Regions from separate parts of the Streptomyces sp. x-19 genome, predicted to be linked through region 1. Evidence: predicted binding sites of a transcription regulator. Region 1 holds the regulator's gene; the other holds the start of a gene.
What was found. The regulator HspR, encoded in region 1, represses chaperone genes until heat shock. The targets are predictions, from matches to a motif close to TTGAGNNNNNNNNNCTCAA.
Positions count from the first base shown of each region.

Region 2: the regulator HspR is predicted to act here: its motif matches at 4,199-4,217, upstream of lon (endopeptidase La).

Region 1 covers NZ_JAJPWK010000030.1:64,882-75,200, forward strand. Annotated here, with positions in the region: gene ACLJT4_RS37365 (pyridoxal phosphate-dependent aminotransferase) at 1-701, shown strand, start outside; gene ACLJT4_RS37370 (hypothetical protein) at 816-2,051, shown strand; gene ACLJT4_RS37375 (YbjN domain-containing protein) at 2,150-2,686, opposite strand; gene clpB (ATP-dependent chaperone ClpB) at 2,810-5,461, opposite strand; gene ACLJT4_RS37385 (Uma2 family endonuclease) at 5,648-6,229, shown strand; gene ACLJT4_RS37390 (hypothetical protein) at 6,693-7,097, shown strand; gene ACLJT4_RS37395 (heat shock protein transcriptional repressor HspR) at 7,203-7,658, opposite strand; gene dnaJ (molecular chaperone DnaJ) at 7,660-8,838, opposite strand; gene grpE (nucleotide exchange factor GrpE) at 8,884-9,579, opposite strand; gene dnaK (molecular chaperone DnaK) at 9,576-10,319, opposite strand, start outside.
Region 2 covers NZ_JAJPWK010000001.1:58,495-68,813, forward strand. Annotated here, with positions in the region: gene ACLJT4_RS00260 (MarR family winged helix-turn-helix transcriptional regulator) at 24-518, opposite strand; gene ACLJT4_RS00265 (lysozyme) at 805-1,665, shown strand; gene lon (endopeptidase La) at 1,735-4,176, opposite strand; gene ACLJT4_RS00275 (pentapeptide repeat-containing protein) at 4,338-5,315, opposite strand; gene ACLJT4_RS00280 (rhomboid-like protein) at 5,377-6,243, opposite strand; gene ACLJT4_RS00285 (spermidine synthase) at 6,459-7,211, shown strand; gene ACLJT4_RS00290 (response regulator transcription factor) at 7,295-8,035, shown strand; gene ACLJT4_RS00295 (sensor histidine kinase) at 8,032-9,165, shown strand; gene ACLJT4_RS00300 (multifunctional oxoglutarate decarboxylase/oxoglutarate dehydrogenase thiamine pyrophosphate-binding subunit/dihydrolipoyllysine-residue succinyltransferase subunit) at 9,403-10,319, shown strand, end outside.

The DNA of each region.
Region 1 (10,319 bases):
ACGAGTTCCGCGACGCCCTCACCGACAACACCCGCCTGATCCTCCTCAACACCCCGCACAACCCCACCGGCACCGTGCTGTCCCGCGACGAGCTGGCCGCCATCGCCGCGCTGGCCGTCGAGCGCGACCTCCTGGTCGTCGCCGACGAGGTCTACGAACACCTGGTCTTCGAGGGCGAGCACCTGCCGATCGCCTCGTTCCCCGGCATGCGCGAGCGCACCGTCACCATCGGCTCGGCGGGCAAGACCTTCTCGTTCACCGGCTGGAAGGTCGGCTGGGTCACCGCCGCCCCGGAGCTGATCAGCGCGGTCCGGTCCGCCAAGCAGTTCCTCACCTACGTCTCGGCAGGCCCCTTCCAGTACGCCGTGGCCGAGGCGCTGGCCCTGCCCGACGCCTACTTCACCGGGCTCCGCGACGACCTGCGCGCCAAGCGCGACATCCTCGCCACCGGCCTCGCCGACGCCGGCTTCGGGGTCTTCCGCCCGGCCGGCACCTACTTCATCACCACCGACATCCGCCCGCTCGGCGAGACGGACGGCTTCGCCTTCTGCCGCGCCCTGCCCGAGCGCGCCGGCGTCGTCGCCATCCCCAACGCCGTCTTCTACGACCACCAGGACCAGGGGGCGCCCTTCGTCCGGTTCGCCTTCTGCAAGGGCACCGCCGTCCTCCAGGAGGCGGCGGGACGGCTGAAGCGGCTGTAGGCGCACGCCCGTTCCGGTCCCGGGTCGCCACCCGATCCGCCCACTCCGCTCGCGGCGCGGGCCACCGGCGCCGAGAGTCGGTGGCGGGGCGAGCCGGGTGAGCGGAGGTGGCGGGTGGTCGCCGAGACCGTGGAGCGGGCCGGGGGCGTGGCGGCGGCGTCCGGCACCCCGTGGGGACGCGTCGGGGCCGCGGCGCGGCGGGCCCGGACGGCGCTGCTGTGGTTCGTCGGGATCCGGCTGGCCGGAGCGGCGTGCGTGGCGGCGTGGGCCTGGCGCACCGGGCGGCACCCGCGGTCCTTGCTGGGCGGGTCGTGGGACTCCCAGTGGTACCTGAGCATCGCGCGGCACGGCTACGGGATGGCCGCGCCGGACGGGCGGTGGCCCGATGTGCCGGGCGCCGACCTGGCGTTCTTCCCGCTGTTCCCGTGGCTGGTGCGGGGCGTCGGCGCGGTGCTCCCCGTGCACCCGCTGACCGCGGGACTGGTCGTCGCCTGGGTCGCGGCGCTGCTGGCGGCCTGGGGGATCTTCGCGGTGGGGGAGCACCTGCACGGGCGGCGGACCGGGACCCTGCTCGTCGTCCTGTGGGCGGTGCTGCCGCACGCGGTAGTCGAATCGCTGGCGTACACCGAAGCGCTGCTGACCGCGCTGTCCGCCTGGGCGCTGTACGCGGCGCTGAGCGGCCGTTTCCTGTGGGCCGGGGCGCTGGCCGCGCTGGCGGGGCTGGCCCGGCCCAGCGCGCTGGCGATCGTCGCGGCGGTGCAGGCGGCGGTGGCGGTGCGGGCGTGGCGGCAGTGGCGGCGCGGGGCGCGGCGGTCGGCGCCCGGTGGACGCGCACCGGACGGGCACGTAGCGGGCCGGCGGCTGTGCGCGGCCGCGCTGCTGGCCCCGGTCGGATGGCTGGGGTACGTGCTGTGGGTCGGGCGGCGCACCGGGCGCGGCCCGCTCGGGTACTTCGCGGTGCAGGCGCGCTGGGGCTCGCGCTTCGACTTCGGGCGGGACGCGCTGCGGGCGGTCCGGCGGCTGGTGCTCCTCGGGGCCCCGCCGGCGTACCTCATGGCCCTCGCCGTGGTCGCGGTGGCGCTGCTGCTGTACGTGCTGCTGGCGGCGGACCGGCCGCCGGCCGCGGTGCTCGGCTACGTCACGGTGCTGGTCGTGCTGGCCCTGGGCGGCACCGGCTACTTCGCGTCGAAACCGCGCTTCCTGCTGCCGGCCTTCCCGCTGCTGCTGCCGGCGGCGCTGGCGCTGGCGCGGGCCCGCCGGCGCACCACCGCTGTGATCACCGGCGGGCTGGCCGCGCTCTCCCTCGGCTACGGGCCGTACCTGCTGACCCTCGCGGCGATGCCGTTGTGAGACGGCCGGGCCGTTGCCCCCGCGGGCGGACACGACACGGGCCCCGGACCGACGACGGTCGGTTCCGGGGCCCGGGCAGCCGGCGCGCGGACGGGGCCTCAGGCCTCGTCGTCGCCCGGCTTCTCGTCGGAGTCGCCTTCGATCTCGGCCTCCAGACCGAGCTGCTCGACGATCCACTTGTCGAATTCGATCGAGGCACGCACCCAGCTGACCGTGCTCGACACGAAGTGTTCGAGCGCGACGCCGGTGCCGATCAGCATCGACGCCTCACCGATCAGACGGACGCTGCCGTCGTCGTGGGTGTGGGTGTACACCTTGGGCCAGAGCGTCCGACGGTTCCAGTCGTCGATCGCCTCCAGCAGCTTCAGCTTCTCGTCGATGCCGTGGACGCGGTCGTAGAACGTACGGACCGAGAAGATCTCCTGCTCCGCCTCTCCACGGAACATGAAGTACGTGCGGAACTGCTCCCACGGGGCGGCGAGGTCACCCTCCTCGTCGACGACGTACTTCAGCTCCATCTGCTCAAGGAGCTGCTTGACCAGGTCCTGGTCGGGGACGACGGGACCATCAGGCCCCGACGGCTGCGGTTCGGGCTGGCCCCCGAAATTCGGAATCGAGGACGGGTCGATGCTCACCGTGGAATTCCCTTCGTATGGTCCCTGCCATCCTCCCCCATACGCGCCCGGTCCTGGCAAGCCCAGGGCGTTCCGGCGCGTACGGGGGCGGCGGGCGGCCCCGCCGGGGGCGGCGCCCGTCGCTCAGGCGGCGGGACGCACCGCCTCGACCGACAGCCGCTCGCCGTCGTCGGCCACGTCCACCCGGACGGTGTCCCCATCGAGCACGTCGCCGGCCAGGATGGCGCGCGCCAGCTGGTCGCCGATGGCCGTCTGGACCAGCCGGCGCAGCGGCCGGGCCCCGTAGGAGAGGTCCGGCGCCGGGGCGTCCGCGACCGGTTCCCGGCCGAGCCAGGCCAGCCAGGCCAGGGCCCGGTCGGTGACGTCCAGGGTGAGCCGCCGGTCGGCCAGGCGGCGCTGGAGGTGGTCCAGCTGGATCCGGGCGATCTGCTCAAGTTGGTCCGTGCCGAGCGGGTGGAAGACGACCAGGTCGTCCAGGCGGTTGAGGAACTCGGGGCGGAAGGCGGACCGGACCGCCTCCAGCACCCTCTCCTTCTTCTGCTCCTCCTTCAGCAACGGGTCCATCAGGTAGGCGGAGCCGAGGTTGGAGGTGAGGATGAGGATGGTGTTGCGGAAGTCGACGGTGCGGCCCTGGCCGTCGGTGAGGCGCCCGTCGTCGAGCACCTGGAGCAGGATGTCGAAGACCTCGTGGTGCGCCTTCTCCACCTCGTCGAGCAGGACGACGCTGTACGGGCGGCGGCGGACCGCCTCGGTGAGCTGGCCGCCCTCCTCGTAGCCGACGTAGCCGGGGGGCGCGCCCACCAGCCGGGCCACGCTGTGCTTCTCGCCGTACTCCGACATGTCGATCCGGACCATCGCCCGCTCGTCGTCGAAGAGGAAGTCCGCCAGCGCCTTGGCCAGCTCGGTCTTGCCGACGCCGGTCGGGCCGAGGAAGAGGAACGAGCCGGTGGGCCGGTCCGGGTCGGCGATCCCGGCGCGGGTGCGGCGCACCGCGTCGGAGACCGCGCGGACCGCCTCGCTCTGGCCGATCAGCCGCTTGCCCAGCTCCTCCTCCATGCGCAGCAGCTTCTGGGTCTCGCCCTCCAGCAGGCGCCCGGCCGGAATGCCCGTCCAGGAGCCGACCACGTCCGCGATGTCGTCCGGGCCGACCTCCTCCTTGACCATCGGCTCCTTGGCGCCGCCGGCGTCCTTGGCCGCCGACTGCTCGGCCTCCGCCTGCGCCGCCTCGGCCAGCTCCCGCTCCAGGGACGGGATCTCCCCGTACAGCAGCTTGGAGGCGGTGTCGAAGTCGCCGTCGCGCTGGGCGCGTTCGGCCTGGCCGCGCAGGTCGTCGAGGCGCTCCTTCAGCTCGCCGACGCGGTTGAGGCCCTGCTTCTCCTTCTCCCAGCGGGCGGTCAGGCCGCGCAGCTCCTCCTCCTTGTCGGCGAGGTCCTTGCGCAGCTTCTCCAGCCGCGCCACGGAGCCGGCGTCGGTCTCGTTGCGCAGCGCCAGCTCCTCCATCTTCAGCCGGTCCACCGCGCGCTGGAGCTCGTCGATCTCGACCGGGGACGAGTCGATCTCCATCCGGAGCCGGGAGGCGGCCTCGTCGACCAGGTCGATGGCCTTGTCGGGCAGGAAGCGGGAGGTGATGTAGCGGTCGGAGAGGGTGGCCGCCGCGACCAGCGCGGAGTCGGCGATCTGGACCTTGTGGTGCGCCTCGTAGCGCCCCTTGAGGCCGCGCAGGATCGCCACCGTGTCCTCGACGGTCGGCTCGGCGACCAGGACCTGCTGGAAGCGCCGCTCCAGCGCCGGGTCCTTCTCGATCCGCTCGCGGTACTCGTCGAGGGTGGTCGCGCCGACCATCCGCAGCTCGCCGCGGGCCAGCATCGGCTTGAGCATGTTGCCCGCGTCCATGGCCGAGTCGCCGCCGGCGCCCGCGCCGACGACGGTGTGCAGCTCGTCGATGAACGTGATGATCTGCCCGTCACTGGACTTGATCTCGGCCAGGACGGTCTTGAGCCGCTCCTCGAACTCACCGCGGTACTTCGCGCCCGCGACCATCGCGCCCAGGTCCAGGGAGACCAGCCGCTTGTCGCGCAGCGACTCGGGGACGTCGCCCTTGACGATCCGCTGGGCCAGCCCCTCGACCACCGCGGTCTTGCCGACGCCCGGCTCGCCGATCAGCACCGGGTTGTTCTTCGTCCGGCGGGAGAGCACCTGCACCACCCGGCGGATCTCCTGGTCCCGGCCGATGACCGGGTCGAGCTTGCCCTCCCGGGCCGCGGCGGTGAAGTCCGTGCCGAACTTCTCCAGCGCCTTGTACGTGCCCTCCGGGTCCGGGGTGGTCACCCGCTGCCCGCCGCGGCTGGCCTCGAAGGCGGCCAGCAGCTTCTTGGCGGTGGCGCCCTGCTGCTCCAGCAGCTCACCGGTGCGACCGCCCTTCGCGGCGATGCCGATGAGCAGGTGCTCGGTGGAGATGTAGGCGTCGCCCAGCTCCTTGGCGCGCTGTGCGGCGTCGGCGATGACGGCGAGCAGCTCGCGGTCGGGCTGCGGCGGGGCCACGGTCGAACCCTGGATGCTCGGCAGCCCGGCGAGCTGGCGCTCGGCGCCGGACCGCAGCGGGGCGGCGTCCGCCTCGACGGCCGCCAGCAGGTCCATGACGTTCTCGTTGTCCTGCCCGGCGAGCAGCGCCAGCAGCAGGTGCGCGGACGTCATGTCCGCGTGCCCGCCGGCGATCGCCCGTTCGTTGGCGGCGCTCAGCGCCTCCCGGCTCTTGTTGGTCAGCTCGGCGTCCACGTCTGCCTGGTCCTCCTCGTGCGTTCCGGCGCTCCGCGCGCTTCCTATCCAATCCTGCCTTGGCCAACGTGCAATAAGTTGAGTCTACTCCACTCAAGGCTCACTCGTGCGAGCGAAACGTAGTGAATATGCCTTCGGCATGGCCCGTACGAGCAACCCTGGCCTTCGACCGCAAGGAGGTGCAGCATGACGGCTATGGCACACGAGCCGATGGCCACGGACAAGGAAACCCTCCTGGACTTCTTTCTCGGTCTGGACACCCCCCAGGGGTTCCGGGCCGAGCTCGTCGAGGGGGAGATCGTTGTGACACCGCCGCCGGATGGAAACCACGAGCGTCTCTTCAGCCGACTGGTCAGGCAGGTCCTGCGGAACGCGGAGACCGACATGGACGTCTCCGGCACCAAGGGGCTACTGCTGCCCCGCGGCGGCCGGTGTCCCAAGAACCACGTGATTCCCGACGCCACGTTCGCACCGGTCGACTTGGACCTATTCCGCGGCGCCGAGTCCTGGATGCCCGGCGACGGCGTGGCCCTGGTCGTCGAAGTGACCTCCCGCCAGGCCGATCGCGACCGCGTGTCCAAGCGCCACTGCTACGCCCGCGCCGGAACCCCGCTCTACCTGCTCACAGACCGCGACAAGTCCACCGTCACGCTGTTCAGCGAGGCTTCCGACGACGACTACCTGGGGCACACCACCGTCCCCTTCGGCAAACCCCTCCCCCTCCCCGCCCCCTTCTCCTTCGACCTCGACACCGCCGCGTTCCTCTGACCGCGTCGTGATCGAGATCGCGGTGGCCAGGGCCCTCGGCCGGGCCTGAGGGCCGGGCGCCCACCACCACGGATAGGTCTGGACCTGGCCGAAACCACGCCCTCTGGAACCGCCCCTCCGCACCCACCTGGTACTCAAGAACGGCAGGAACCGAACACCTCCGCACATCAACGAGCGGCATCGGGCCCGTCCCGGGCGGAAAAACGGCAGCTGGAGGCCACATGGCGTCGGCATGGGACAACACGACGACGACTCCGCGCCGCCCGCCGGGGAAACGGACGGTGCGCCCCCGCCCCACCGCCGAGAACTGCCCCCGGTGCGGCGGCCAGTTGGCCGTGAACCAGGACGGCTGGAAGATCTGCCACGCCTGCGGATACGCCTCGCCGCCCGGCGCAGCCCCTCCACCCCGGGCCCTCGGCGGGGGTATCGTCGCCCCCACAGTCGCCACGCCCCGGAGGGCACGATGAACTCGGTCCGAGTGACGGCGATCGCCTGCCTGATGCCGCTGTCCGAGCTGGACGAGGATCCGTTCCTGGTCGATGACCGCAGCCAGCACGCCATGTGCAAGCAGTGGGCGGCGGCCCGTGACTACCGTCTGACCTGCCAGCTCAGCCTGCACCAGCTGCGCGCCGACCACAGCGCGCTGTGGCACGACGTCGAAGAGGGCCTGGTCGACGTGTTCGTCACGCCCAACCGCCGGGCGCTGGAGTACGCCATCGACGGCGCCGACGAGTTCGGCGCGCGCTGCGCGGCGGCGGGCGTCCGCCTGGAGACCGCCGACCTGGACGAGCCGGTCTACACCCTCGCGATGAAGTCGCAGGTGCACCGCCGGCTGTCGATGCCCACGGCCGGCTACAACGGCTGCTGACCGCCGAGCCCGCACGGCCCGGCGCACCGGCGGCCGTCGGCCCGCGACGCACGAAGGGCCGGGGTGGACGCACCACCCCGGCCCTTCGCCGCATCCGCTACGGCGTCACTCCGACGGCCGCTTGGGCCGCCAGACCACCAACGCGCTGGTCTGCTGCACGTCCTGGTACGGCACCAGGTCGCGGCGGTAGGAGGCGTGCACCGCCGCCTCCCGCTGCTGCATCGCGCTGGCGGCGCCCTCCAGGGCGCCCTGCAGCTCGACGACCCGCTGTTGCAGGGCCGCGACCTGGTTCTCCAGCTCGATGATGCGCTTGATGCCGGCGAGGTTGATGCCCTCCTCCTGCGACAACTGCTGGACGGTGCGCAGCAGTTCGATGTCGCGGGCGGAGTAGCGCCGGCCCCGGCCGGCGGTGCGGTCGGGCGAGACCAGACCCAGGCGGTCGTACTGCCGCAGGGTCTGCGGGTGCAGGCCGGAGAGTTGGGCCGCGACGGAGATGACGTACACCGGCGATTCGTCGGTCAGTTCATAGGGGTTACGACGCTGCCCGCCCCGGCTGTCCATCTCATGCTCCCTTCGCGGCCTGGAACAGCTCCGCCCGCGGGTCCGGGCCCGCGGTCGCCTCGCGATAGGACTCCAGCGCTTCCTTCGCCTTGTCGCCGAGGTCCTTGGGAACGACCACCTCTATGGTGACCAGCAGGTCACCGCGGGTGCCGTCCTTGCGGGTCGCGCCCTTGCCGCGGGCCCGCATGGTGCGCCCGTTGGGAGTGCCGGCCGGCAGCTTCAGCGTGACCGGCGGGCCGCCCAGCGTCGGCACCTTGATCTCGCCGCCGAGCGCGGCCTCCGGGAAGGTGACCGGCACCGTGACGGTGAGGTTGTCGTCCTTGCGGCCGAAGACCGGGTGGGCGTCGACGTGGACGACCACGTAGAGGTCACCGGCCGGGCCGCCGTGCTCGCCCGGAGCGCCCTTGCCGCGCAGCCGGATGCGCTGCCCGTCCGAGACGCCCGCGGGGATGCGGACCTGCATCGTGCGGGCGCTGGACGCGCGCCCGCTGCCCTTGCAGACCTCGCAGGGCTGCTGCGCGATCAGACCGCGGCCCTTGCAGTCGGCGCACGGGTCGGTGAGCGAGAACCCACCGCCCCCGCCCCGGCTGACCTGGCCGGTTCCGACGCAGGTCGGGCAGACCCGGGGGGTGCCGTTCTTGTCGCCGGTGCCGGAACACGCCTTGCAGGGCGCCTGGCTGGACATCCGCAGCGGGACCGTGGCCCCGTCGACCGCCTCGGTGAAGCTGAGCGTCACCTCGGACTCGATGTCCTGGCCACGGCGCGGCTGCGTACGGGTGGTGGTGGAGCCGCCGCGGTTGAACAGGCCGCCGAAGACGTCTCCGAGCCCGCCGCCGAAGCCGCCGGACCCGGCGGTTCCGCCCGCGCCCCCGGCGCCTCCGAAGAGGTCGCCGAGGTCGAAGTTGAAGCTTCCGCCGCCGGGGCCGGCCCGGAAGCCGCCGTTGCCGAACAGCGCCCGGGCCTCGTCGTACTCCTTGCGGCGCTTGGCGTCGCCGAGCACGTCGTTGGCCTCGGAGATCTCCTTGAAGCGCTCCTCGGCCTTGGCGTCGCCCTTGTTGGCGTCCGGGTGGTTCTCGCGGGCGAGCTTGCGGTACGCCTTCTTGATCTCCGCCTCGGTGGCGTCCTTGGGGACGCCGAGGACCTTGTAGTAGTCCTTCTCAACGAAGTCCTTGGTGCTCATCCTCGACGTCCCTCCTTCCGGGCGGATCCCTGCTCAGCCCGTACGTCAGCCCTCGTCCGGGCCACCGTTTTCCTTGTCCGCGGCCTTGGCACCCTTGGCACCCTTGACTCCCTTGCCGCCCTTGGCGCCCTTGGCCTCCTCCTCCGAGGAGGACTTGGCGTTCTGCGCGCCCGGCTGCGGCTCGGCCACCGCGACCCGCGCGGGGCGGATCGTGCGCTCACCGATGCGATACCCGGGCTGCAGGATGGCGACGCATGTCGTCTCCGTGACGTCGGGCGCGTACGAGTGCATCAGGGCTTCGTGGATCGTCGGGTCGAAGGGCTCGCCCTCCTTGCCGAACTGCTGCAGACCGAGCTTGGCGACCACGGTCTCCAGCGACTCGGCGACCGACTTGAAGCCGCCGACCAGCTCGCTGTGGTCCCGGGCCCGACCGATGTCGTCGAGCACCGGCAGCACCTCGGACAGCAGGTTCGCCGCGGCGATCTCCTTGACCGTCACCCGGTCGCGCTCCACCCGGCGGCGGTAGTTCTGGTACTCCGCCTGGAGCCGCTGGAGGTCGGCGGTGCGCTCGTTGAGCGCGGTGCGCACCTGGTCCAACTGGGCCTGGAGCGCAACGTCCTGGACGTCCCCGGCCGGGGCCGAGCCCGCCTTGTCGGCGGACTCGGCCTGCGCCGCGTCTTCGGAAGCGGCATCGGAAGGGACGTCGGGCTTCTCGTCGAAGCCCGGGGTCTCCTCCGTCACGCCGCACCGTCCTTCTTCGGCTTCTCGTCGTCGACGATCTCGGCGTCGACGACGTCGTCCTCGGCCTTGGCCTGCTGGCCGCCGGCGGCACCCTCGGCACCGGCCGCGCCCTGGGCCGCCTGGGCGTCGGCGTACATGGCCTGGCCCAGCTTCTGGGAGACGGCCGCGACCTTCTCGGTGGCGGTCTTGATCTCGGCGGTGTCCTCGCCCTTGAGCTTCTCCTTCAGCTCGCCGACGGCGGACTCGACCTCGGTCTTGACCTCGGCGGGCACCTTGTCCTCGTTGTCCTTGAGGAACTTCTCGGTCTGGTAGACCAGCTGCTCGCCCTGGTTGCGGGTCTCGGCGGCCTCGCGGCGCTTGTGGTCCTCCTCCGCGTACCGCTCGGCCTCCTCACGCATCCGGTTGACCTCGTCCTTCGGCAGCGAGGAGCCGCCGGTGACGGTCATCTTCTGCTCCTTGCCCGTGCCCAGGTCCTTGGCGGTCACGTGCATGATGCCGTTGGCGTCGATGTCGAAGGAGACCTCGATCTGCGGGACGCCGCGCGGGGCCGGCGGAAGGCCGGTCAGCTCGAACATCCCGAGCTTCTTGTTGTACGCCGCGATCTCGCGCTCGCCCTGGTAGACCTGGATCTGCACGGACGGCTGGTTGTCCTCGGCCGTCGTGAAGATCTCCGAGCGCTTGGTCGGGATCGTGGTGTTGCGCTCGATCAGCTTGGTCATGATGCCGCCCTTGGTCTCGAT
Region 2 (10,319 bases), on a different contig from region 1:
CGCCCCCTCCGCCCCGGGGGGGCCTACCCCTCCTCGCCCGCCTCCTGCTCCGCGTTCAGCCGGTGCAGCAGGCGGGCGAGTTCGGCGACCTCGGCGCGGTCCCAGGAGACGAGGTTGCGGGCGTAGCGGGCGCGGCGGGCGGTGCGGACGCGGTTGAAGCGGTCCCGGCCCTCGTCGGTGATCCGCACCAGGACCGCGCGCCCGTCGTGCGGGTCGGGGGCGCGGGCCACCAGGCCGAGCTTCTCCAGGGCGTTCAACTGGCGGCTTATGGTCGCCTTGCCGACGCCGAAGAAGGCGGCGAGGTCGGTGGCGCGCTGGGCGCCGGCGTCGGCGAGCCGCACCAGCAGCCCGTAGGCGGCCGGTTCGAGGTCGGGGTGGACCTCGCGGGCGAGTTCGCCGGAGGAGGCCCGGGCGCGGCGCAGGAACACCGCCAATTCCCGCTCCAGGGACAGGAAGGCGGGGTCCACTCCCATCGGCTCGCCGTCCGCCGTGGTTCCGCCGGCTCCGGTGTCGTGCACGTCAGCGCCCTTTCCCGCGTCGTCACATCCAGGAATTCCCCCGCTGTGCCCCCGTGCGTTTCCGTCGCCTGAAAATTTCCTTCCCGGCCGGACGGACCCGCAGTTGGGACAGTATTTCGCAGGATTAGACCAACGGCAGCTCCCGACCCCCTTTTGTCACGGGGGTCTACGCGCGTATCGTCATTTGTGGCATGGCCACACCAAGTGTGGTCCTGGTTTCCCCCCTCAAGGTCACTTCTCCGCAAAGTCACCGACCGAGATCCACCGAGATCTACGGAGGCACGCAATGCCCGTGCTCAGATCCGGCTCCCCCCACCGTTCCGTGCGCTCGCGCGCAAGCGTGGCCGGGATCCTCCTCGCGACCGTCTCCCTCCTCGTCGGCCTGCCCGGTACCGCCGGTGCCGCGGCCGGCACGCGCGCGCCCGAGCCCCGCCACCCGGAACAGGACTGGGCGGGCTCCCAGATCGCCAAGCACGAGGGCACCAAGGGCGGCGTGCTGCCGCCGCTGCCCTCCCTGACCGCGTCCGTCGAGGGCGTGGACGTCAGCAGCCACAACGGCAACGTCGCCTGGTCGACGCTGTGGGGCGCCGGCGTGAAGTTCGCCTACGTCAAGGCCACGGAGTCCACCAGCTACACCAACCCGTACTTCGCGCAGCAGTACAACGGCTCCTACAGCTCCGGCATGATCCGCGGCTCCTACCACTTCGCCACGCCGGACACCTCCAGCGGCGCCGCCCAGGCCAACTACTTCGTCGACCACGGCGGCGGTTGGTCCAAGGACGGCAAGACGCTGCCCGGCGCACTGGACATGGAGTACAACCCCTACGGCGCGACCTGCTACGGGCTGAGCGCGACCGGGCTGGTGAACTGGATGAAGGACTGGTTCGCCACCTACAAGGCGCGCACCGGGCGGGACGCCGTCATCTACACCTCCACCAGCTGGTGGCAGCAGTGCACCGGCAACTCCGGGGCGTTCGGCGCCACCAACCCGCTGTGGGTCCCGCGCTACGGCTCGTCGGTCGGCGAACTCCCGGCCGGCTGGGGCTTCCACACCATCTGGCAGTACACCTCGACCGGCCCGACGGTCGGTGACCACAACCGCTTCAACGGGGCCTACGACCGGCTCCAGGCGCTGGCCAACGGCTGACGCCGCGGCGCGGCCGGCCCGTCCCCGAGGGGCGGGACGGCCGTGCGCACCACCGGTGTCAGGACGGGGCTACGCGGCGACCGGGACCACCGGCCGCTCACCGTTCGCGGCCGGCGTCAGGGCCAGCTCCAGCACCTGCCGGACGTCCGCCACCGGGTGGACGTCGAGCGCTTCGAGGACCTCGGCCGGGACGTCGTCCAGGTCCGGTTCGTTGCGCTTGGGGAGGATCACCGTGGTGAGGCCGGCCCGGTGCGCCGCCAGCAGCTTCTGCTTGACGCCGCCGATCGGCAGCACCCGCCCGGTGAGCGAGACCTCACCGGTCATCGCGACGTCCGGCCGGACCGGACGGCCGGAGAGCAGCGAGGCCAGTGCGGTGGTCATCGTGATGCCCGCGCTGGGACCGTCCTTGGGGACGGCGCCGGCCGGCACGTGCAGGTGGACCCCGCGCTCCTTCAGGTCGCCCACCGGGAGCTCCAGTTCGGCGCCGTGCGAGCGCAGGAAGGACAGCGCGATGTGCGCCGACTCCTTCATCACGTCGCCCAGCTGGCCGGTGAGCGTCAGGCCGGAGGCTCCGGTCTCCGGATCGGCCAGCGACGCCTCGACGTACAGCACGTCGCCGCCGGCACCGGTGACGGCGAGTCCGGTGACCACACCGGGCACCGCGGTCCGCCGCTCGGCCGGGTCCTGGGCCGACTCCGGGATGTGGTGCGGGCGCCCGATCAGCGGGCGCAGCGCGTCCGGCACGACGGTGAACGGCAGTTCCCGCTCGCCCAGTTCGTGCTGGGCGGCCACCTTGCGCAACAGGCGGGCGACCGACCGCTCCAGGTCCCGCACGCCGGCCTCGCGGGTGTACTCGCCGGCCAGCTTGCGCAGCGCGTCGTCGGTCACGGCCACCTCGCCGGGGGCCAGTCCGGCCCGTTCCAGTTGGCGCGGCACCAGGTGGTCGCGGGCGATGACGACCTTCTCGTCCTCGGTGTAGCCGTCCAGCCGGACCAGTTCCATCCGGTCCAGCAGCGGTGCGGGGATCGCCTCCAGGACGTTGGCGGTGGCCAGGAACACCACGTCGGACAGGTCCAGTTCGACCTCCAGGTAGTGGTCCCGGAAGGTGTGGTTCTGCGCCGGGTCCAGCACCTCCAGGAGGGCGGCGGAGGGGTCGCCCCGGTAGTCGGAGCCCACCTTGTCGATCTCGTCGAGGAGGACGACCGGGTTCATCGAGCCGGCCTCCTTGATGGCCCGCACGATCCGCCCGGGCAGCGCGCCCACGTACGTCCGCCGGTGGCCGCGGATCTCCGCCTCGTCCCGGATGCCGCCGAGGGCGACCCGGACGAACGTCCGCCCCATCGCCCGGGCCACGGACTCCCCGAGCGAGGTCTTGCCGACGCCCGGCGGCCCGACGAGGGCCAGCACGGCGCCGCCCGCCCGCCGCCCGGAGGCACCCGCGGACTCCGGGCCCGGCCCGCGCTCCGCCCGCCGCTTGCGCACCGCCAGGTACTCGGTGATCCGCTCCTTGACGTCCTCCAGCCCGGCGTGGTCGGCGTCCAGCACCCGCTTGGCGCCGGCGATGTCGTAGGCGTCCTCGGTCCGTTCGTTCCACGGCAGTTCCAGGACGGTGTCCAGCCAGGTCCGGATCCAGGAGCCCTCGGGGCTCTGGTCGCTGGCCCGCTCCAGCTTCTCGACCTCCTTCAGGGCGGCCTTGCGGACCTCCGCGGGCAGGTCGGCGGCCTCGACGCGGGCGCGGTAGTCGTCGCCCTCGTCCTCCGGGTCGCCGTTGAGCTGGGCCAGCTCCTTGCGGACCGCCTCCAGTTGGCGACGGAGCAGGAACTCCCGCTGCTGCTTGTCGACGCCCTCCTGGACGTCCTTGGCGATGGACTCGGCGACGTCCTGCTCGGCGAGGTGGGAACGGAGCACGTCGGCGGCGTACTTCAGCCGGGCCACCGGGTCGGTGGTCTCCAGCAGGTGGAGCTTCTGCTCGCTCGTCAGGAACGGCAGGTACCCGGCGTTGTCGGCGAGCGTGGGGACGTCGTCGATGCCGGTGACCCGGTCGACGACCTGCCAGGCGCCGCGCTTGCGCAGCCAGCTGGTGGCCAGCGCCTTGTACGCGGTGACGAGTTCGCCGACGGCGCCGGGCAGGGGGTCGGGGACCGTCTCCTCGACGGGGGTGCCCTCCACCCAGAGCGCGGCGCCCGGGCCGGTGGTGCCGGACCCGATCCGCACCCGCCCCAGCCCGCGGATCAGCGCTCCGGGGTCGCCGTCGGACAGTCGCCCGACCTGCTCGATCCGCCCGAGCGTGCCGATCGCCGCGTACGCCCCGTCGATCCGCGGCACCAGCAGGACCCTGGGCTTACCGCCCGACGCCCCGGACGTGGCGGCGGACTGGGCCGCCTCCACCGCGGCCCGCACCTCGGCGTCGGACAGGTCCAGGGGCACCACCATGCCGGGCAGGACGACCTCGTCGTCGAGGGGCAGCACGGGCAGGGTCAGCGTGGTGGACGCCGTGGACTCAGCAGTCATGATCTCCCCTTCGGCAAGCAAGTTGAGCTTTACTCACTCAATGCCGATGGCCGCGGCGTTGTTCCCCCGGACGTGTTCGCTGTGAGCGATCACGTGGGGGCAACTCGGTTGCGGGGCGCGGCGCCTGGGGCGGACGGGACCAGCGCCGGCGGCGGGCTGCGCTACCAGTGGGCGGGGCGGCGCAGCCCCTGCGGCAGCCGGGTGGCCGCGTCGCCCCGGGCCGCGTTCACCTGGGCCTGGGTCAGGAAGATGCTGCCGGTGAGGTCGGCGCCGCGCAGGTCGGCGTCCCGGAGGTCGGCACCGATCATGTCCGCGGAGCGCAGGTCGGCGCCCCGCAGGTCGGCCGCGATGAGGTACGCCCCGCGCAGGTTGGCGCCCCGCAGGTCGGCGCCCTTGAGCCGCGCCCCCATCAGGTCCGCGCCGCGCCGTTCCTTCTTCCGGCCGGGCACCCCGGCCCGGACCGACTCGCTGACCTTCAGCAGCAGGACGTTGACCGCACCGCGGTGGGCGGCCACGTCCAGTCCGGCCAGTTCCTCGGCGGTGCCCCGCGTCAGCTCCTCGGTCCGCTCCAGGGCGGCCCGCAGCTCCTCGTGCACGCCGGCGGGCAACACGGCGCCGCTCGCTCCCGCGCGGCCGGCGGAACCAGGGTCGGCGGCGGACGGCAGGGCCACCGCCTCCGTGAGGTACCAGAGCAGCTCGTGCAGCTGGCGCATCACGGCGAACGCGTCGAACATCGGCCGGGCGGTCTCCGGCGCGGTCCGCCAGTCCGTCCCGCCGAAGGTGACCTGGGAGACCTTCTGGCCGGCGCCGAAGCACTCGAAGACCGTGCAACCGGCGAAGCCGCGCTGCCGCAGGTCGCGGTGGACGCCGCAGGCGAAGTCGGTCCGCAGGTTCGGACAGGGCCGGCCGGCCTCCTTGTCCAGGGCGAAGTCCGCCGACCGCGCGAACGGCAGCGCCACGCAGCACAGGCCGAAGCAGTCGCCGCAGTCGGAGAGCAGCGGGAGCCGGGCGGCGTCCGGTGCCGGCGGCGGGGTGGACGGGCGGTCCTGGGCGGGGTGGCGGCGCTCGTGCGACACGGTTCTTCTCTGCTCCTGCGGCCGGCGGTCGCCCTTCGGCACGGCGCCCGCGAAGGGCCCCATTCTCCGCGATCGACGGGGTGCGCCACGGCGCGGCCCGGTCGGGCGGCGGGCGGTGCCGGCCTCAGATCGCCCGGCCGGGCCGCAGCGCCGGGTGGCCGAGGTCGCCGAGCAGCGGGGCCGGGCCGGAGCGCTGCGCCCGCCAGTACCGGAGCAGCGGCCAGGCGGCGACCCCCAGGGCGAGCGAGATCGCGTGGCCCCAGTCGGTCATCGGATCGGCGTAGGCCAGCAGCCCGGACAGCACCGGGTAGCCGCCGGCGACCAGCAGCGGCCAGCGCAGCCAGGCGGGCAGCAGTCCGGCGAGCGCCCCGACGCAGGTCATCACCCCGAAGCTGATGCCGTAGTCGAGGCGGTGCAGCGAGCTGTCCGGCAGCCCGCCGGCGGCGACCGAGAAGCCGACCGGCAGCTCGGTGGCGAGCGTGGCCAGCGCGTGTCCGCCGAAGAACACCGCCGCGCTGCGCACCCCGCCGATCCGCCGCTCCAGCGCGGTCAGCACGACGAGGAACGCCAGGGCGTACCCCGAGAGCAGTCCGCCGGCGCTCCACAGGGCGCTGGCGACCAGCACCAGCAGCGGCGCCTGCGCGAGATGGACCACGTCCGTGCTGGAGCCCTGGAGCAGGGCGGAGACCACGGACGGGTCACCGTGGTCGGCGTAGAGCGAGGTGCCCACGAGCAGGACCGCGTAGCAGAACGTGAAGGGGGTGCCGGTCGGAGTGGGCAGCAGCCGCCAGGGGCGCGGCCGGCTCCAGCGGGCCGGGGTGGGGGCCACCGCCACCGCCGCCGGCGCGACCGGCGCATCCGGCGGGGCGTCGGCGACCGGTGTGGCCGCGTCGCCGCGCTGCCGGGGCAGCCCGGTCAGGAGCACCGGGGCGCCCTCAGCCGCCGCGTCCCCGACCGGCGGACCACCGGCCGTCTCCACCGCACTCGCCATCGCACGTCCCTTCCGCCACCCCGCGCACCGTCCGCGGTCCACTGTGCACGGCCAAGCCATGAGTCAGCTGTGCGAGTGATATCCCTCACAGCCCGCAACCCCCGTGCGGTGCACCGCGTCTCTTTCGGCCCGCCTCCGGAGCCGCCCTGGAGACAGGCCCGGAGGCCGTCCGCCGCCGGTGGACCGCGCCCCCGGGCGTTGGCCAAGATGACCGCATGGCTCCCGATCACCCCTGGCATCCGACCGCCGGCACCGAGCCGGCCGTGCACACCCTCGACCGACGCGAGGGCCCCTACGGAGAGGTGGTGCTGCGGCGCCGGGACCCGGGCGCCGCGGGCCCCCACGCCCCCGAACCGGCCGGCCCGGTCTACGAGATCATCGCCAACGGCTGCTTCCTGATGGACACCTCCGACGGGCGTTCCGAACGGCGGTTGGTGGACGCCGCGCTGGCCGCCCTGCCGCCCGACCGCGCCCGCCCCGCGGTGCTGATCGGCGGGCTGGGCGTGGGCTTCTCGCTGGTCCGGGCGGCCGGCCAGCCGCGCTGGGGCCGGATCGCGGTCGTCGAACGGGAGGCGGCGGTGATCGACTGGCACCGCACGGGTCCGCTGTCGGCGATCTCCGGCCCGGCGCTGGCCGATCCGCGTACCGAGGTCCTGCACACCGACCTGGTGGCCCACCTGCGCGAAGAGACCGGCCAACTCGTCTACGACGCACTGTGCTTGGACATCGACAACGGCCCCGACTGGACCGTCACCGAGGACAACGGCGGGCTCTACTCCCCCGCCGGCCTGGCCGCCTGCCGGGACCGGCTGACCCCCGGCGGGGTGCTCGCGGTGTGGTCCGCGCAGCCGTCGTCGGCGTTCGAGCGGGCGCTGGGAAATGCCGGATTCGAGGGCGTACGGACCGAAGAGATCCCGGTTGCCCGAGGCGTCCCGGACGTGGTCCACCTGGCGCTCCGGTCCGCGTAGGGCGCGTAGCCGACTGTCACATCATGCCCTTACGCTGCTGCCCAGCAAGACGCGACCACGCAGGGCACATGCAGGGGCGGGCGATGGACCAGACTCAGACAACCCAGGGCGGCACCACCGCGGCCACGCCGGGCGCCCAGCGCCGGGTGCTGGTCGTGGAGGACGATCCGACGATCGTCGACGCCATCGCGGCCCGGCTGCGCGCGGAGGGCTTCCAGGTGCAGACGGCCACCGACGGCCCGGCCGCCGTGGACACGGCCGAGGCGTGGCAGCCCGACCTGCTCGTCCTCGACGTGATGCTGCCGGGCTTCGACGGCCTGGAGGTGTGCCGCCGGGTGCAGGCGCAGCGCCCGGTGCCGGTGATGATGCTCACCGCCCGCGACGACGAGACCGACATGCTGGTGGGCCTCGGCGTCGGCGCCGACGACTACATGACCAAGCCGTTCTCCATGCGGGAGCTGGCCGCCCGGGTGCACGTCCTGCTGCGTCGGGTGGAGCGGGCCGCGCTGGCCGCGCACACCCCGCGCAGCGGCATCCTGCGGCTCGGCGAGCTGGAGATCGACCACGCCCAGCGCCGGGTGCGGGTGCGCGGCAGCGACGTCCACCTCACCCCCACCGAGTTCGACCTGCTGGTCTGCCTGGCGAACACCCCGCGTGCGGTGCTCTCCCGCGAGCAGCTGCTGGCCGAGGTCTGGGACTGGGCGGACGCCTCCGGCACGCGGACGGTCGACAGCCACATCAAGGCGCTGCGCCGCAAGATCGGTGCCGAGCGCATCCGCACGGTCCACGGCGTCGGGTACGCGCTGGAGACCCCGCCCGCATGATCCGTCGGTGGCGGCCGCGGGCGCGGGACCTGTGGGACCGGTTCTGGGAGGCGTTGCGGCCGCTGGACCCGTACCGCTCGGTCAAGGCGGCGCTCGGCGCCCTGGTCATCGTCTCGGTGATCATCACCACACTCCTGGTGTTCGTGGCGATGCACTCGGCGACCGAGCTGCGGGTGATCACGGTCTTCTCGATCATCGCCTCGCTGCTGATCACCCAGTTCGTGGCCACCGGGCTGACCGCCCCGCTCGGCGAGATGACCGAGGTGACCCGGTCGATGGCGCACGGCGACTACACCCGCCGGGTGCGCGCGGACCGCCGCGACGAGTTCGGCGACCTGGCCGACGCGTTCAACCGCATGGCCGCCGACCTGGAAGCGGTGGACACCCACCGCAAGGAACTGGTCGCCAACGTCTCGCACGAGCTGCGCACCCCCATCGCGGCCCTGCGCGCGGTGCTGGAGAACGTCGTCGACGGCGTCTGCGAGCCCGACTCGGACACCATGCGCACGGCGCTGAAGCAGACCGAGCGGCTGGGCCGGCTGGTGGAGCACCTGCTGGACCTGTCCCGGTTGGACAACGGCGTGGTGCCGCTGCACGCCCGGCGCTTCGAGGTCTGGCCGTACCTGTCCGGGGTGCTCAAGGAGGCGAACATGAGCCGCGGCGCCACCACGCTCTCCGGGCTCTCCCGGCTCGCCGGCTCCGGCACCCACACCCGTGCGGACGTCCACCTCCACCTCGACGTCTCCCCGCCGGAGCTGACCGCGCACGCCGACGCCGAGCGGCTCCACCAGGTCGTCGCCAACCTCATCGACAACGCGATCAAGCACAGCCCCCGGCACGGACGGGTCACCGTGCGGGCCCGGCGCGGCGACGGGCCGGAGAGCCTGGTGCTGGAGGTGCAGGACGAGGGCCCCGGCATCCCGGAGTCGGAGCGCTACCGGGTCTTCGAGCGGTTCAACCGCGGCGGGCCGGCCCCCTCGGGCCCGGGCGCCGACGGCGGGACGGGGCTCGGCCTGGCGATCGCGCGCTGGGCGGTGGACCTGCACGGCGGACGGATCGGGGTGGCCGAATCACCCCGAGGTTGCCGAATCCGGGTCACTCTTCCAGGGCTGGAGTCATCCCGAGGTTGACGCCGACTGTCGTAGGGTCGGTGGTGGGAGCACTCATCACGGGGTGCGACGGCGATCCGTGCTACCCGCACGCAGCCAAACCACGGGTGTTTCCCGCCAAGTCGAGCCCCGAAACCCTTCGGTGAATGTGACGTGCGCGACGAGTGGCCCTCCCGGACTGCACCAAAGGTCACAAGAGGCGTAGCCTTTATTCCCGCTGTCCACCACCTTAGGAAGCGGAAGAGGGCGGTTGCCGCCGTGTCGCTACAGTCCCCCAACAGTGCGAGTGTCTCGTCCGAACAGGAAGAGCAGCGGAAGAATCCCGCTGCCGCGTTCGGCTCCAACGAGTGGCTCGTCGACGAGATCTACCAGCAGTACCTCCAGGACCCGAACTCGGTAGACCGAGCCTGGTGGGACTTCTTTGCCGACTACAAGCCAGGCGCCGCCAGCGCGCCGAGCCAGCCGGCAGCGGACGCTGCTCCGGCGGCCCCGGCCCCGTCGGCGCCGGCTCCCGCGGCGGCTCCCGCCGCTGAGGCCCCGAAGCCCCCCGCCGCGGCCGCCGCCCCGGCGAAGCCCGCTGCCAGCGCCGCGCCGGCGCCCGCGAAGCCCGCGGCGAAGCCGGCCCCGGCGGCCAAGCAGCCCGCCGCGAGCAACGGCGCGGCGCCCGAGGGCCCCGAGCTGGTGACCCTGCGCGGCCCGTCCGCGGCCGTGGCGAAGAACATGAGCGCGTCCCTGGAGCTGCCGACGGCCACGTCCGTCCGTGCGGTCCCGGTGAAGCTGCTGTTCGACAACCGGATCGTCATCAACAACCACCTCAAGCGCGCCCGCGGCGGGAAGGTCTCCTTCACGCACGTCATCGGGTACGCGATGGTGCAGGCCCTCAAGGCCATGCCGTCGATGAACAACTCCTTCGCGGAGAAGGACGGCAAGCCGACGCTGGTCAAGCCGCCGCACATCAACCTCGGCCTGGCCATCGACCTGGTCAAGGCGAAGGGCGAGCGCCAGCTGGTCGTCGCGGCCATCAAGAAGGCCGAGACGCTGAGCTTCTTCGAGTTCTGGCAGGCGTACGAGGACATCGTCCGCCGGGCCCGGGACAACAAGCTCACGATGGACGACTTCACCGGGGTCACCGCGTCGCTGACCAACCCCGGCGGCATCGGCACCGTCCACTCGGT